DNA from 3 places in the Virgibacillus byunsanensis genome. Region 3 is predicted to be linked to each of the others. Evidence: riboswitches for the same ligand, from Rfam matches in the RefSeq annotation. Region 3 holds a riboswitch; each other region holds the start of a gene.

Region 1 (5,545 bases), on a different contig from region 3:
GATGAAGATAGAATTCGTCGTTTAATTAAGATGTACCTAGAACGTGAAGACTTTGTCATTGAAGAAGCTGAAAATGGAACACAAGCGTTGGATCTTGCATTAAACAATGAGTATGATGTGATTTTACTAGACATCATGATGCCTGAAATGGATGGAATAGAGGTCTGTCAAGAATTAAGAAAAGAAAAGCAAACTCCTGTCATCATGCTTACTGCAAAAGGCGAAGAAGCTAACAGGGTACAAGGATTTGAAGTTGGTACAGATGATTATATTGTAAAACCATTTAGTCCAAGAGAAGTTGTATTAAGGGTGAAAGCTGTATTGAGAAGGATGTCGTTTTCTCATTTTAATGAAGGAGATACGCCACCTAAAGACATAGTGGTATTTCCTCATCTTACAATCGATCATGATGCGCATCGTGTAACTGCAGATGGTCATGAAGTGAGTTTGACACCAAAAGAGTATGAATTATTATGTTTTATAGCAAAGTCACCGGATAAAGTTTTTAATCGAGAGGTCTTGCTAAAAGAAGTATGGCAATATGAATTTTTTGGTGATTTACGTACAGTAGATACACATGTAAAAAGGCTTAGAGAGAAGTTAAACAACGTTTCCAAAGAGGCATCAAAGATGATTGTAACTGTTTGGGGAGTTGGATACAAATTTGAGGTAGATGATGCATAATGTTTTGGCGTAGTGTAGTAGGAAAACTAGCAATAACTATCTTATTGCTAGTTTCTTTTGTATTATTTATATTAACCATTTTTCTATTAGAGTTTTTTGAAACGTTCCACATAGAAGAAGCTGAGAAAGACATGATGCAAACAGCGACTAAAGTTTCTGTGATGGTAGAACAATATGATGATAAATCATTACTATTTGAAACAACAGAACGCGTGAAAGACCCAGCTAGTCGTATAGCTATCATTTTTAATGATGGTTCTGTGTGGACCTCAAACAGTAATGATCAAAACTTATTAGAATTAGAAGAAGAATGGTTTCAGAATGAAGAAGATTTGACTACCATTTTATCAAAAAATGAACAAGTGAAAAAACAAATGATGCTGCCAAATAGTGATGCAGAGGTAATGATCGTAGGTACACCAGTCTCTGGAGTTAATGGTGCTGTTTTTGTTTATCAATCACTTGATGTTGTTGATCAGACAAAGGCAGAAACGACAAAAATAATTTTCCTAGCAGCTGGTATAGCAATTATTTTAACTACTATTTTTGCATTTTTCCTTTCAACACGTATTACAGCACCACTAATCAAAATGCGAGAAGCTGCATTTGACTTAACAAGAGGAGAATTTAACACAAAAGTACCGATATTAACCCATGACGAAATTGGTGGGTTGGCAATGGCTTTTAATAGAATGGGAAGGCAATTAAAGTTTCACATAAATGCGTTGAGGCAGGAAAAAGAGCAATTATCCAGTATTGTGAGTTCTATGGCAGATGGTGTGATTACACTTAATCGAAATGGAGATATGATTGTAACGAATCCCCCAGCTGAACGGTTTATTGAGGATTGGTATTTTGAACATAATATAACCATTAATGAAGATAACAAAAAACTTCCAGAACCACTTAATCAAATTTTACAAGAAGTAATTGAGGGAGAAAAAGAAACCTTACGGGAGATTAATCTACAAGGACGTACTTGGGTTATGATTATGACTCCATTATATGATCAAACGTTTGTACGGGGTGCTGTAGCTGTAATCCGTGATATGACGGAAGAACGACGCCTAGATAAATTGAGAAAAGACTTTATTGCTAACGTTTCACATGAGCTGCGCACACCTATTTCGATGCTACAAGGCTATAGTGAGGCTATTGTAGATGATGTGGCAGAAAGTAAAGATGAGAAAAACGAATTAGCTCAAATTATTTATGAAGAATCATTACGAATGGGTCGCCTGGTAAATGAATTATTGGATCTTGCTCGAATGGAAGCTGGACATATCCAATTAAATAAAGAACCGATTAACGTAGAAGCATTTGTTGATCGAATAACGAAGAAGTTTAGTGGATTGGCAGAAGATAACTCAGTAGAACTGAATCTTATAAAAAATATTAAAACTGATGCAATTGCAATTGATCCTGACAGAATAGAACAAGTTTTTACCAATTTAATTGATAATGCCATTAGACATACGAATGACAATGGCTATGTAAATATTTCAGTGGAATGCAATGAACAATTAGTAGTAGCAATTGAAGATAATGGCAGTGGTATAGTTGAGGAAGATCTTCCCTTTGTATTTGAGCGGTTTTATAAAGCTGATAAATCCAGAACTAGAAACCTTAAGAAAAAAGGGACTGGTTTAGGGCTAGCGATTGCTAAAAACATAATTGATGCTCACAATGGATCTATTTCAGTGAATAGTAAAGTAAATGAAGGAACGACATTTACATTTAAAATACCTACACCTACAGCAAAATAAATATTGATTTTAGAGTGCATTATGATATGATGATAGTTGTAATGAAACCGAATATAATATTTTGAATTTGGTGCATTTGCTTAAAAGGGAATCTAGTGAAAAACTAGAACTGTCCTCGCAACTGTAAGTGATACGAAATAAGTGATAGCCACTATATGAACATTTATATGGGAAGGGACTTAAAGTAGGTTAAAATCACAAGTCAGTAGACCTGCCATGTTTAACTGTTTCAATGCTTCGAGGATGTTAAGCAATTGGGACAACCGAATACATATGGATTTATAATGTATCGATTGTCGTCTACTATTGCTAACTCTTGTGAGAAGGGTTAGCTTTTTTGGTTGTCCAATGCCAGTCTCCTCAATAAAAATAGTGGAGGAATGAGAAAGATGAACAAAATGTTTTTTAAATTAACAGCGTTATTACTAGTATTTGGTTTATTGATGGGTTGTGCTTCTGATGATACGAGTAGTAGTGAAGAAAATGAAGGTTCAGTTGACATAACTATTTCAAAGGATAATGGAGAAGAAATAGTCACAGAAAAAGAGGTGCCTATTGAGGATGGGGCTATTTTAATGGATGTAATGCAGGAAAATTTTGATATTGAAGAAGATGAGGGTTTTATTACTTCTATTGAAGGAGAGGCTCCTGAAGAAGGTGAACAAAAGGCTTGGATGTTTTTTGTGAACGATGAAATGGGAGCTGTAGGTGCTAATGAATTAGAGTTACAAGTTGATGATCGTGTAACGTTCGACCTTCAGGCCTGGGAATGATGTAGTTGACTACGTATAAAATAACATTACTGGCTTTATTAGCAGCTATGGCTGTCGTGGGGAGATTTACTTTTTCGTTTTTACCAAACCTTCAGCCAGTAACAGCATTAATTATTATATGTGGTTTATTTTTAGGTCCTGTTGCAGCTATATTTCTAGCTGTATTGACTACATTTTTGTCAAACATGCTTTTGGGCATGGGAATATGGTCAATTTGGCAAGTGATCTCATGGGGATTAATAGGGTTAATAAGTGGTCTGCTAGGTAAATTACCTATAAGAATCCCTATCTATTTAATCGTGATTTTCTCTATTTTTAGTGGCTATCTCTATGGATTTGTTATTTCGTTAACCAGCTATCAAATAACTGGTAAGTTTTTACCGTATTATCTTGCAGGATTACCATTTGATACGTATCACGCAGTAGGGAATGCGGTATTCATCATCCTGATCTATCCAATTATTTCACATTTTTTTACACGTTCAAGAATTAATAAATTTCATGGTTGAATGGTGCACTATTTGGATTTTCCAATAAGTCAAAAGTCTACAAAATTTGATAATTAACTATTTATATTTAGGCTGTCATTTTTCCACAATTGATGTAGATTGCGACATAACTTACTCGAGGATTTGCTTTCTCCATCTATGAGTGCTATACAACCGCTTCGGCAGAACACTTCGCTTTCCGTGGGCACGGCCTCAGCCATCCTCAGAAGCAAAAAGCGCTCTTCGGACACGTGCTATTCCTTTAGAGTCGACTGCCCGCAGCGAAAAGCAACCATCATAAAAGTGGCAGTTTACCTTAAAAAAACGAAATTCAAGATGTTGTTTTATTCTGGACGCTATACCAGCGGCGGAAATACACGAAGACTCCTTGAAAAAGGAAATCACTTTTTCTGCGTGCGATGTAATCCTGCCGTGGCTTCCCTTGTTCTGCGGGAGGATAGGCATAGGTGAGACACTAAAGTGCTTCAGCACGTGGTGGTTCACCAGCCGCCCTAAGATGCGCTAAATGTATTTCCAGAGCGAGTAAAAGCACTAACCATTATCTGAATTTATGTCGCATTATATATCAATTGTGAGGATTAAAAAAGTAACAAAACTTACGAAATGAACCTATATTTAAAAATACCAACCAAATAATGGTTGGTATTTTTCTTATTCTTTAATATTATAGAAATATAGTGTAACATTTTTGGTGTTGAAACGACTAAATGGGTGAACGGAGGATCTTTATGAAGGCCGTTTTTGATGAAATATACGACAAGTATCATCAGGATTTATATCAGTTTATTTTTTATATGGTTAAAGACAAAGAAACCACAGAAGACCTCGTTCAGGAAGTTTATATAAAAGTAATGCATTCTTATACGTCTTTTAAAGGTGATAGTACGTTAAAAACGTGGTTATTCTCTATAGCTAGACATAAGACAATTGATTATTTTCGTGCACAAAAAAGAAAGCGAAATCGAATCACTGATTTTTTTGACTGGCAAGAAAAAGGAGAATTTATACAAGATAAACAACCATTGCCAGATGAAATTACAATACAAAATGAGGAATTGAAGAAGGTATATCACCATCTCGATCGATGTAGTCCCGATCAAAAGAGTGTATTGATTTTACGTTACATACAGTCATTTTCCATTCAGGAGACTGCTGACATATTAAATTTTAGTATAAGCAAAGTTAAGACAACTCAGCATAGAGGATTAAAAACACTAAGGAAATATGTGAGTGAAGAACAACAGGAAGGAGGAGATACTTTATGAAATCACGTAATAAGACGGATCAGCAAATTATAAAAAGTTTGAATGAATTACCTGAAGTAAAAGATAGCCAAACAAAAGAAGAACTTTATCAGCGTATCTCCTCAAAAACAAAAGGTGAAACAGCTTCAAAAAAGAGTAAAAGGAATGCACTTATACCAGTTGCAAGCACTGTTTTTGCAATTATGTTAGTTGTAGTAATGCTTCCTTCGTTATTAAATAATAATATGAATGATACAGGTGGGGAAGAATCCACAGATAGAGCATTTGATACATCCTCCTCAGATGAAAGCATGGAAAATAATGAAAATTCCACTATGGAATCCTATGAAGGTGAAGAAGAAGGATCATCAGCAGATTTAGATCAAGCCGAACCCGAAATTAGTTTACTGGATAAACAACCTGAGCATTATGTTGTTCATGAACCAAATGAGGCGTATACGATTATTCATGTAGCTGTTGCCGATAATCAAGCACAATATGTTATTCCTTTATCTATCATGGCTCCTAAAACAGATGATCTCGAAGTTTATTATAATGAATTGGATAAT
Region 2 (5,545 bases), on a different contig from region 3:
GCTTGCCTCTGTGATTATAGGTGAAGCACTGTTCGGAAAAAGAACCATTGCCATTGCAACGTTAGCTGTTATTGGCGGAGCTATTGTCTATCGAATTGTCGTTGCTTTATCACTTCGAGTTGATTTTCTCGAATCGGGTGACATGAAGTTTATAACGGCCATTCTCGTAATTGCAGCTTTAGTTGCACCTAGAGTTCTGCAGGCGCGAAAAGAAAGAAAACGGCGTCTCCAAAAACGGGCTGCGATTAATAAGGTAGGTGAGGTTTAGCCAATGCTAAAACTAAGTGATATTTCGTTAACATTTAACGAAGACACACCAGATGAAAAAAATGCATTACAATCAATTGATTTGGAACTCCAAAAAGGTGAATTTGTCACGGTCATTGGAAGTAATGGGGCTGGTAAATCAAGCTTAATGAATGTTATTTCTGGTAATCTAACACCAGATGTGGGTGATGTGTTAATTGATGGTAAACAAGTCGTTCATTTACCAGAATACAAACGTTCCTCATTCATTGGACGTGTATTTCAAGACCCAATGGCAGGAACAGCACCATCTATGACAATTGAAGAAAACTTAGCAATTGCATATGCACGTGATAAGAAACGAAAGCTTAAACCAGGTGTGACAAAAAATCGAAAAGAATTGTTCAAGGGATATTTGGAAACGTTGAATTTAGGTCTCGAAGACCGTTTAACTGCAAAAGTCGGTTTACTCTCTGGAGGGGAGCGACAGGCGCTTTCGTTATTGATGGCTACTTTTACAGAACCGAAAATCTTATTACTTGATGAACATACGGCTGCATTAGACCCTGCCCGGGCAGAGTTAATTACTGAGATCACCGCAGACGTTGTAAAGAGGTTCGAATTAACGACCTTAATGGTAACACATAATATGAATCAAGCATTGGATCTAGGTGACCGGTTATTTATGATGGATAAAGGTGAAATTATTTTCGATATCAAAGGCAAAGAAAAACAACAATTAACGATGGAATCTCTGTTAAAGGAATTCCAACGAATACGCGGAAAACAATTTGATAGTGATCGGGCAGTATTAGGATAATTAAATCATAATCTAGCATGAAACAGGGACATAATTATGTTCCTGTTTTTTTGGCAAATAAGAAAGTATAAAATTTTCTTATCTACATAAGTGTAACTAAGGCTTCCGCCATTAAGGCTTGGCGATAAGCCAAGTTTTCTAATCGTTTTTAATTTGTGATAACTGTGCATACTTTTAAAAGAGTTATTGAAAATACCACTAAAGGGGTGAAAATGTGTCAAATCCATTTGAAGCAGCATGGAATTTGCTTAAAACTGCAGTTGATAACACAAATGAACCTAAATCACCATTTAATATCATTGAAGCAGGGGATTGTTGGAAATATATTACCATGGTAGAAGAATTTATACGATATGAAGAAATAGGTTTGAATACAACGACAGATGATGAAGTAAAAGAAATGTTAAATGATGTGATCAAGCAGTGTGAATCACATATTAAAAAATTAAGTACGATTATGAAAGAAGAGGGTATTCCCTTACCAGATGTAACTTCAGCAAAACCTAAATCAGAGCCCAATGAAATTCCGCTCGGTGTAAAGCTAACAGATGATGAGATTGCTAATGGAGTAGCATTTAAATTAATCGTATGCATGCAAGCATGTGCAAAAGGACAAGGGGATTCGATTCGAAATGATATTGGGATGGTTTGGTTGAACTTTTATTCGGAATGGGTTGTGTTAGGAACAACATTAAAAACGCTAATGCGAAAACGCGGATGGTTAAAGGTGCCGCCCTTTTATTATCCACCCGGATCTCCAAAAAATTAACTATTTCCCCAATAACCCTGTATCCTATGAAGGTCATTACCCCGCGCATATTATAAATGTGCTGGGTTTTTTAATTACTTAAATTATAAAATTAGGAGCCTATGAAGGGGCATGTTCCTTTAAGAAAGATAGACTAACTTTGTCGCTCTGTGGCAACGACCCACCCGCTATGCGTGCGCAGCCCATACGTCGCTATGACGCACAGGACGTGCTAGTTACAGGCGTTGCCACAGGACAAGGAAAGCTTCAATGAGAAACATCGCACGCAGAAAAAGTGCTTTACTTTTTCAAGGACGTGGCGAACTTAGCCTGTAAGGGCGCTTCTAGCTTTTATTAGTAGATAGGAAAGTATAAAACTTTCTTATCTACATAAGTGCAACTAAGGCTTTCGCCATTAAGGCTTGGCGATAAGCCAAGTTTTCTAAAAGGTAAGGAAAGTATAAAATTTTGGTACTATAAAGTTTCTTGTCAGCAAGAGCCATGTCTAGCTCCAGCGCCCAGCCACTCGCGACATAAGCAATCCGTCTTGCGAAAGGAAAAACTACCTTTCTCCAGCCGTTTTGCTTATGCGGTCGTGTCTTTCAGGGCGCTTACGCTTTTCTTATTACATCGAACTATTTACCTTTTTTATACATAACCTAGGTATGGATAGATAAATAGGAGGTGTTCGCTATGGTACAAAAACCAATAATATATCAAAATCCCCCAGTTCAAGAGGTCAAAAATATAAGTTATCCTACAATTAGTAACAAGGCAGTAATTGGTACCGAATCGACCGTAATCGGTGATATTACGATAGATGATGACGTTTATATAGGATTTAAAAACTTACTTCGAGCAGATTCAGGATATCCTTACTATATTGGTCCGTATACTAATATACAGGATTATGTATTAATGCACGTTCATCCGGGGAGTGCGCATGTGGAAATCGACGGCAGGAAATGGGGTGTTTACTTAGAGGGGGAGATCAGTGTATTACATCATGCAGCAGTACACGGACCATTATTTATTGGACGTAATACATTTGTAGGACAACATGCTAATATTTATGATGCAGTAATTGGACGAAACTGTGTAGTTATGCATGGTGCAACGGTAACAAACAGAGTAACGATAGCTGATAATCGTTTTGTTCCACCTGGCTATTCTGTATGGAAACAAGAGGATGCAGATCAACTTCCAATGGTACCTGAAGAACATAAAAATCTTAATCAGGAAATTGTTGACCATTATTATCGATTAGGCAAATCATACTATGAAAATACTCCGTTAGCATTTTCATAACTTACTGCCTATCGGAAATAATCATTGCGAAGTTATTTTTTCTATGATAGGATTTAAATACAATATATTGGTAAAATAAAAATGCAAGCAACTATATATAGTAATTACGAGTTAAGGTGACACACGTTGTCTTAAAAGGGAACCTAGTTCAAATCTAGGACTGCCCCCGCAACTGTAAGTGTGGACGAACGAGTAATCCACTGTATCACATGCTTTACGGCTATGATACGGGAAGGGCTCTAGTAGGCAGAAGCACAAGTCAGGAGACCTGCCATAACTTGTAGTTTCATTTCTCCGGGGTGAGAGAAGTTGAAACGGTAGAGATATAGATACGTAATTTCTATCGTTTTTTAACCGTTCATCCTTTGGGTGAGCGTTTTTTAATGGGGAAAAAAGGGAGGAATTAGTATGACAATCACAACAACAAAACCTGAACAGGAAATAAATCATATTATTGACAAAGCAGTGAGAGGGTTGGATCTGGATGTAGACGCTTACCAGAAAAAGGCTTTGAAGTTATTATCAAATCGAGAGGAAATGTATGAAAGTCTAATTAAATTAGCACTTGAAAATATAGATGAATCCACCCCTGACTGGACGTATGTAGCAAGTCGATTATACTTACAGGACCTGTACCGCCAGGCAGCAGAAAATCGACATTATGATGCCGCTATTCGGTATGGGAATTTTTATGAACTTATCCAAACCCTGACAGAAAAAGGAATTTATGCAAATAAGATCATCACCAAATATACGAAAGAAGAAATTGATTATCTTGCAGAGCAAATCGATCCAAAGCGTGATTTGCTGTTTGATTATTTAGGTCTGTTTACATTGGCAACAAGATACTTAGCCACGGATTACGAAAAAAATACATATGAGCTTCCACAAGAGCGTTGGATGATTATTGCGATGTATGTCATGCAGGATGAACCTTTATCGAAACGGAGCCAATTAGTAACCGAAGCATATTGGGCATTGAGTAATCTTTATATGACGGTTGCTACCCCAACTCTAACCAATGCAGGAAAATCACATGGGCAACTATCCAGTTGTTTCATTGATACAGTCGATGATAGTCTTCAATCGATTTATGATAGTAACACCGATATTGCCAAGCTTTCTAAAAACGGTGGAGGTATTGGTGTATACATGGGGAAAATCCGTAGTCGAGGCAGTTCGATTAAAGGATATACTGGTATGAGCAGTGGTGTCGTTCCGTGGATTAAACAGCTCAATAATACTGCTGTTAATGTGGACCAATTAGGTACGCGTAAAGGCGCCATTGCCATCTACCTAGATATTTGGCATATGGATATTGAAGCTTTTCTTGATTTGAAACTGAATAATGGGGATGACCGTTTACGTGCCCATGATATTTTTACTGGCGTGAGTCTGCCTGATTATTTTATGGAGCAAGTGGACAAGCGTGGTGACTGGTATTTATTTGACCCACATGAAGTTCGTCAAGTGATGGGATACTCACTGGAAGATTTTTATGATGAAGAAAAAACCCGAGGGTCCTGGCGTGAACGATATCAGGAATGTGTAGATTCGAAATTGTTATCCAAAAAGAAGATTCCTGCTATTGAAATCATGAAACGAATTATGAAATCCCAACTGGAGTCAGGTACACCGTTCATGTTTTATCGTGATGAAGTGAATAGACAGAATAGTAATCATCATAAAGGGATCATCTACTGTTCCAATTTATGTACGGAAATAACCCAGAATCAGTCTCCAACTGAATTTTTGGAGGAATTTCTGGAAAATGATAACACGATCGTTAAAAAGTATAAATCCGGTGACTATGTGGTATGTAATTTGAGTTCCATTAATTTAGGGAGAGCGGTTCCTGATGATATATTGGAGCGTCTCATCAAGATCCAAATACGCATGCTTGATAATGTCATTGATATTAATACATTACCAATTAAGCAAACACAGTTAACGAATCAGAAATATCGGGCAATAGGGCTTGGCACCTTTGGCTGGCATCATCTTTTAGCACTTGAAAACCTGAAATGGGAATCAGATGAAGCGGTTAATTATGCAGATGAGTTATATGAGAAAATTGCCTATTTAACGATTACAAATAGTATGGAGTTAAGTAAAGAAAAAGGAAATTATCCCTGCTTTGCAGGAAGTAAATGGCATACGGGAGCTTATTTTTCACAAAAAGGTTATTCTGATGAAAAGTGGCTTGCGTTAAGAAATGATGTTGCTCAATATGGAATTCGTAATGGGTATCTTATGGCAGTTGCGCCAAACTCTACAACCTCGATGATCGCGGGGTCTACTGCTAGTATCGATCCGATTTTTAATACATTTTATAGCGAAGAAAAAAAGGATTTCAAAATACCGACGACTGCACCTGATTTGAATCACAAAACATATGATATCTATCGAAGATCTGCCTATAT
Region 3 (5,545 bases):
TTTTAAAAGATAATAGAGTGCTAATGAACTGTCCTTTCCACCACTCCACGAAACAACAACTCTTTCTTTCATTTATTATTCCCCCTTTTATTAAAATAAATTAGTTAGTCACACAATTTATTTGATGGTAGTATGCAAAATTAGATGGGAACATCAAAATATTTCAAACTAGGCCCACTTATTCATCCTATTGAATAAGTGGAAAATGCCGTAAATAATGCCTCTTGAATGATAAACTACAATCTATCAAGAATAATCTGCGGTGCCATCAACTGTCTTGGATGCTCTATGACGATTGGCTGTGTTCCATAGACAGTTTTGATGATTCTTTCTTGAACTACCTCTTCTGGTGAACCTATCTTTTGAATCCTGCCATCCTTCATCAGGATAAGTCTGGTGCAATACATAGAAGCAAGGTTAAGGTCATGTAGAATCACGACTACTGTATGTTGACTTTTTTTTTGCCATTTCCTAATCAATTCCATCATTTGCAGCTGATGACCGATATCAAGATAGGTCGTAGGTTCATCTAGCATAAGTATTTCTGGTTCCTGAGCCAATACCTGTCCTAAGGCAATTCGCTGCTTTTCTCCACCACTCAGGTGATTAATAACCTCATTTTCAAGGTGATCTATGTGTAATCTTTCCATTATCTCATAAGCAATATCGTATTCCCAGTTCGCTTCCATATTAACTTCATCGCCAAGCCAATTTTGATAAGGATATCGACCCATCTCGATCATTTCTCGAACAGTAAAACCAACTGGGGGAATCCCTTCTTGTTGAAGAACAGCAAGAATTTTTGCTAGATCCTTTGTTTTGTACTTTTTGAGCAACTTCCCTTTGATTTGGACAGTCCCGCTAGTCGGCTTCTCAGCTCCTGATAATAATTTCATGAGTGTTGACTTGCCGCAACCATTTGGCCCGATAATCCCCACGATTTCATTGGGCTCAATCGTCAAGTCTAGTGGCTGTAAAACTTCCTTCGAATTATATTTTTTCGATAAATTTTTTGCAACAATCATAGATGAACTCCTTTACTGCCCTTTTTCAATAAGTAAGCAAAGAAAGGTGCTCCTAACAAGGAAGTTACGACACCTAAGGGTATTTCTTTGGGCATTAAGGCCATTCTTGCAATTGTATCTGCCCAAAGCACATAAATAGAACCTCCAAAAATGGAGAGGGGGAGGATTAGTCGGTAATCAGGACCGACAATCAATCTGATCAAATGCGGAACAACCAACCCAACAAAACCTATCACACCCGATACCGATACGGCGGAGGCTGTTAGTAATGTTGAGGTTACTAGAACGATCATTTTTGTCCTCTCTACCTGAACGCCCAAGTGAAGGGCAGTCCTTTCACCTAATGTAAATAAATTTAAAGCCCTTCCTTGTGATAGTATAATAATAATTCCAATTAGCAGATAAGGTGCCATGATTTGCGAGTATTCCCATCCTTTTAGAGTTAAACTCCCCATCATCCAGAAAATAATTTCGTTTAACACTGTCCCTGACATGGAAACCATTAATGAGATGATCGATCCTAAAAAAGCTTGTACAATTACGCCTGCTAAAATTAACGTTTCTTTTTTCATCTGACCACTTTTCTTCGCAATAAATATGACAAAAAACAACGTAAGTACCCCAGTAATAAACGCTACAATAGGTATGGAATATTTGCCAAATAGTGTAGATTGGAGCCCGAACAAAATAATGAAAGCCGCACCTATTGAAGCACCTGAAGAAACACCCAATATGTAAGGATCTGCTAATGGATTTCTCAGTACCCCTTGAAAACCCGCTCCTGCAACAGCCAATGCCGCACCTACTAAAATTGCTAGTACAATTCTTGGTAAACGAACCTGAAGGATGATTGCCCGACTTACCTCGTCACCTCCACCAAAAAGAGTAGACCATACCTCAGTGATTGGAATCATAGAAGACCCTATTGATAAGCTCATTGTAATTGAAAAAAGAAGGAGCAGAGTTGCCCCTCCTACAAAGAGAACTAATTTCTTTTTCATCATTCTGCCGAGTCGGGATGAATTGCTTCAAAGACTTCAATTAAACTTTCAGTAATACGTGGACCGACACGGCTTGCTTTAACTGAATCTATTCCAATAACCCGCTCATTTTTGACGGCATCAATGACATTCCAGCCGTCTCTTGATAAAATCTGTTCCTTGCTATCCTCTGTTGCACCCTCTTCACCAGAAGTGAAAAGTATAACTTCAGGGTTTCTCTTAATAACTTCTTCAGGATTTACTTCAAACCATCCATCAATATCTGCAAAAATGTTTTCTCCACCAGCTAAAGTAATAAGATCATTGGAGAATTCGCCCGACCCAAAGGACCAGCCTTTCGAGTACTCAGCGTACACTTTTTTCGGCTCAACGCTAGCCACCTTACTTTTTACGTAATCAAGATCTTCCTTCATTTCATCGACAACGGTTTGCGCTTTCTCTTGATTATTTAAAATTACTCCAATTCCTTGGACATCCTCTATTACTTCTTTTATTGACTGTGGGTTTGAACCAAAGACCTTAAAGCCTTTTGCTCTTAATTCTTCAGCTACTTCTACCTGTAGACCAGAATTAATAAAAACAACATCGGGTTGTAAGGCAATCAGTTCTTCCTCATTTATTCCCGAGTATGTACTTCCTAGTTTTGGCAAATCAGCTGTCTCAACAGGGAAATCAGAGGAATCATCAACAGCTAAAATCTCTTCTCCAGCCCCAACTGCAAATAAAATCTCTGTACCGCTTGGAATTAATGAAACTAGTTTAGTAGGTTCTGAGTCAAAAGTAACATCTGTTCCAGTAGCATCCGTAACGGTTAGTGGATACTGCGTTACTGAGTTATTCTCTTTCTCTTCACTTGCTTCAGCCTTTTTTGCCTCCGCTTCCGTATCATCAATCTGGTCTTGATTAGAATCTTCTTTAACTCCCTCCTGGTTGTTACACCCAACAAGTGCTGTAGTTAACATGAATACAAACAAAAAACTGATAATTTTTCTAAACAATTTGTTCACCCTTACCTTTCTTTTCCTAGTGTGATTTATCCTTAGTAAAGCAAAAAAGCCTCTGACATGAAGGCAGAGGTTGGCAGGGCATAGTAATCCCATAGCCATCCTTTTACCTCGAAGGATTTGACTAAAAAATAATGGGGATGTATCTGGCTTTAACAGTTGCGGGACAGCTTCGGAGTTCCACCGAAATTCCATCATCCATTATTTTTATTCATTTGATAAGGTAAAGCTAGAAAGCACTACAAATATCAGATAAAAAATCAAAATAGTGAAATATGCATTATCCGATTATTAAAGCATTTTAAATCTTATCTCTATTAATATATCTCTAATACTTTATTAAATCAACCAATTCATTTTACTCAATTTTCACAGCGTAAAAATAATATCTAATCGTTATCTGATATAACACTTTCCGTACTTCATTATGCACCTTGACAAAATTAATTATAAAAGAAAAGCACCTCCGCTTTTGGTATAGTTTAATTGTCGAAAAAAACTACCAAAAAGAAGAGGTGCCTCGTACTAGGATAGCGGATAATGACCTAAATAATTACCTACCAAAAGAATTAAAATCTGCATTTAATGACTTAAAGTTTCTTCAACACGTAAGGATCGCTGGAATCACAAAGGACTTTGGGTTCTCTTGATTAAGCGCCAATTCTTTCTTCTGCTTCCAGATGCTTTCTCTCATCTCGATTACCCAAATAACGAAACACAAAGAATTGAATAATGATACCAGAAATCAATAAAACAATACTGCTTCCAATCAATGAGTAAGATAAATATAAAACTCCCGCAATCCCCGCAGGCACAAGTGCGTATGGAATCTGAGTGTTAACGTGAGCAATATGATCCGACCCAGCAAAGATTGATGCCATGACAGTTGTATCAGATATAGGCGAGACATGATCCCCGAAAATAGCTCCAGCAAAAATTGCCCCGATAACGATAGGAATTAGATCTTCTCCCCCTAGCGTAAATGCTAGTGGAACTGCAATTGGGGTTAGAATTGACATTGTTCCCCACGATGTACCCGTTGCGAAAGCAATAAACATTCCTATAACAAAAACCAAGAATGGCACAAGTGTAGCAGTCATCCAGCTTTGTGTCGCGTTTACTACAAATTCAGCAGTACCAAGCTCAGATGTAACGGTGCCAATCGACCAAGCTAACACGATAATCACGAGTGCTGGAAGCATTGTTCGAATACCACCCAGCAAAGTATCTTCACACTTTTTTAGCCCCATACCTTGGATGAGAGCCAGCACAATACCTACCAATGTCATGGCAAAAGCCCCCCATGTTAGAGCAACTGCAACATCCGTATCTGCTAGAGCATCCATGAGTGATTTTCCTGTAGATCCACCACCTGAGTACCACAAACCCCATACACTTACCGAAATAAGTGTTACAAGTGGAAGGACAAAATTCCATACACTTCCTTCTTTCTTGTAAGGTTCTCCTAAATCCTGTTCAATAGATGACAAAGGCGTAGAACCATCCGGTATTAATTTTCCAGTCGATTGAGCCCTACGTTCTGCTTTTGCCATAGGACCAAAATCTTTTCCGATAATAATCATCGGAACAGCTGCAAGACATAAAATTGCGTAAAAATTCCACGGAATCGATTGCAAGAAGGCGAAGTAAGGTTCTATACCGATGATGCTTGCACTAGCAATTGCTGCTGCAATCAAGGAAACTTGAAAACCAATCCAATCAGAAACAGGTCCAATTGTTGCCATCGGTGAGGCTGTTGAGTCAAGAATGTAGGATAACTTTTCTCTTGAAACTTTATGTTTTGCGGTGATATCTTTTGAAGCATTTCCAACAATAACAGAGTTCACGTAATCATTAAAAAATATGACAATTCCTAAGAGATATGGCAAAAATAGTACCCTTTTTCTAGTAGTTAATTTTTTCTCCAGAACTTTTATAAGTCCTTCCGAGCCACCAGTTTTAAACATAAATGCTGCCCCTGTACCAAGTAACGCAGTCATCACGAGAAAGCGTGCATTCCATGGATCAATCATTACATCCTTCATCCATGTGAAGGTGACACTTACCGCTTGGAACGGATTACCTCCAGCTGCAATTAATCCACCTACCCAAATACTGATAAAAAGAGAAAACAAAACCCGTTTTGTAACAATTGCCAATACCACTGCAACAATTGGTGGTATTACGGATAAAAAATCCATACATTGTTCCCCATTTCTTTTTATTATTTGAAGTTCTACACATAGAACCCCTTCGGATTTGTTCCGTCAAATTCGACAACATTTCATCTACAAGGCTGAATTCAACTATTTACTTCACAAGCAAAAACCCCATTTCTCTAATTACCTAACAACAACTCGTCTCCTCCCTATAAACCCTTTAATGTTGTGACACTTTCCCCTCCTACCTTAAATAGATTTAATAGTATTATATAATACTATTAATATAAAATGTTAATATTCTGATATTTTGTAATCTTATCATAGATTTAGTGATATGAGTAGGTAAACTATTT

The links. Region 3 has a riboswitch for cobalamin ahead of ACFQ3N_RS05340 (ABC transporter substrate-binding protein). Riboswitches for the same ligand answer to the same signal wherever they lie in the genome.
Region 1: another riboswitch for cobalamin. It lies ahead of ACFQ3N_RS13985 (DUF4430 domain-containing protein); the one in region 3 lies ahead of ACFQ3N_RS05340 (ABC transporter substrate-binding protein).
Region 2: another riboswitch for cobalamin. It lies ahead of ACFQ3N_RS11905 (ribonucleoside-diphosphate reductase subunit alpha); the one in region 3 lies ahead of ACFQ3N_RS05340 (ABC transporter substrate-binding protein).

What each region holds. Positions count from the first base shown of each region.
Region 1 is NZ_JBHTKJ010000037.1:4,680-10,224, forward strand. Features, by position in the region: gene ACFQ3N_RS13975 (response regulator transcription factor) at 1-684, shown strand, start outside; gene ACFQ3N_RS13980 (ATP-binding protein) at 684-2,450, shown strand; cobalamin riboswitch at 2,502-2,683, shown strand; gene ACFQ3N_RS13985 (DUF4430 domain-containing protein) at 2,840-3,223, shown strand; gene ACFQ3N_RS13990 (ECF transporter S component) at 3,229-3,732, shown strand; gene sigX (RNA polymerase sigma factor SigX) at 4,461-4,997, shown strand; gene ACFQ3N_RS14000 (hypothetical protein) at 4,994-5,545, shown strand, end outside.
Region 2 is NZ_JBHTKJ010000031.1:13,222-18,766, reverse strand. Features, by position in the region: gene ACFQ3N_RS11925 (ABC transporter permease) at 1-268, shown strand, start outside; gene ACFQ3N_RS11920 (ABC transporter ATP-binding protein) at 272-1,066, shown strand; gene ACFQ3N_RS11915 (DUF3231 family protein) at 1,281-1,835, shown strand; gene ACFQ3N_RS11910 (carbonate dehydratase) at 2,508-3,122, shown strand; cobalamin riboswitch at 3,220-3,412, shown strand; gene ACFQ3N_RS11905 (ribonucleoside-diphosphate reductase subunit alpha) at 3,531-5,545, shown strand, end outside.
Region 3 is NZ_JBHTKJ010000012.1:23,986-29,530, forward strand. Features, by position in the region: gene ACFQ3N_RS05325 (Dph6-related ATP pyrophosphatase) at 1-72, opposite strand, end outside; gene ACFQ3N_RS05330 (ABC transporter ATP-binding protein) at 237-1,025, opposite strand; gene ACFQ3N_RS05335 (FecCD family ABC transporter permease) at 1,022-2,026, opposite strand; gene ACFQ3N_RS05340 (ABC transporter substrate-binding protein) at 2,026-3,000, opposite strand; adenosylcobalamin (AdoCbl) riboswitch at 3,124-3,251, opposite strand; gene ACFQ3N_RS05345 (Na+/H+ antiporter NhaC family protein) at 3,681-5,231, opposite strand.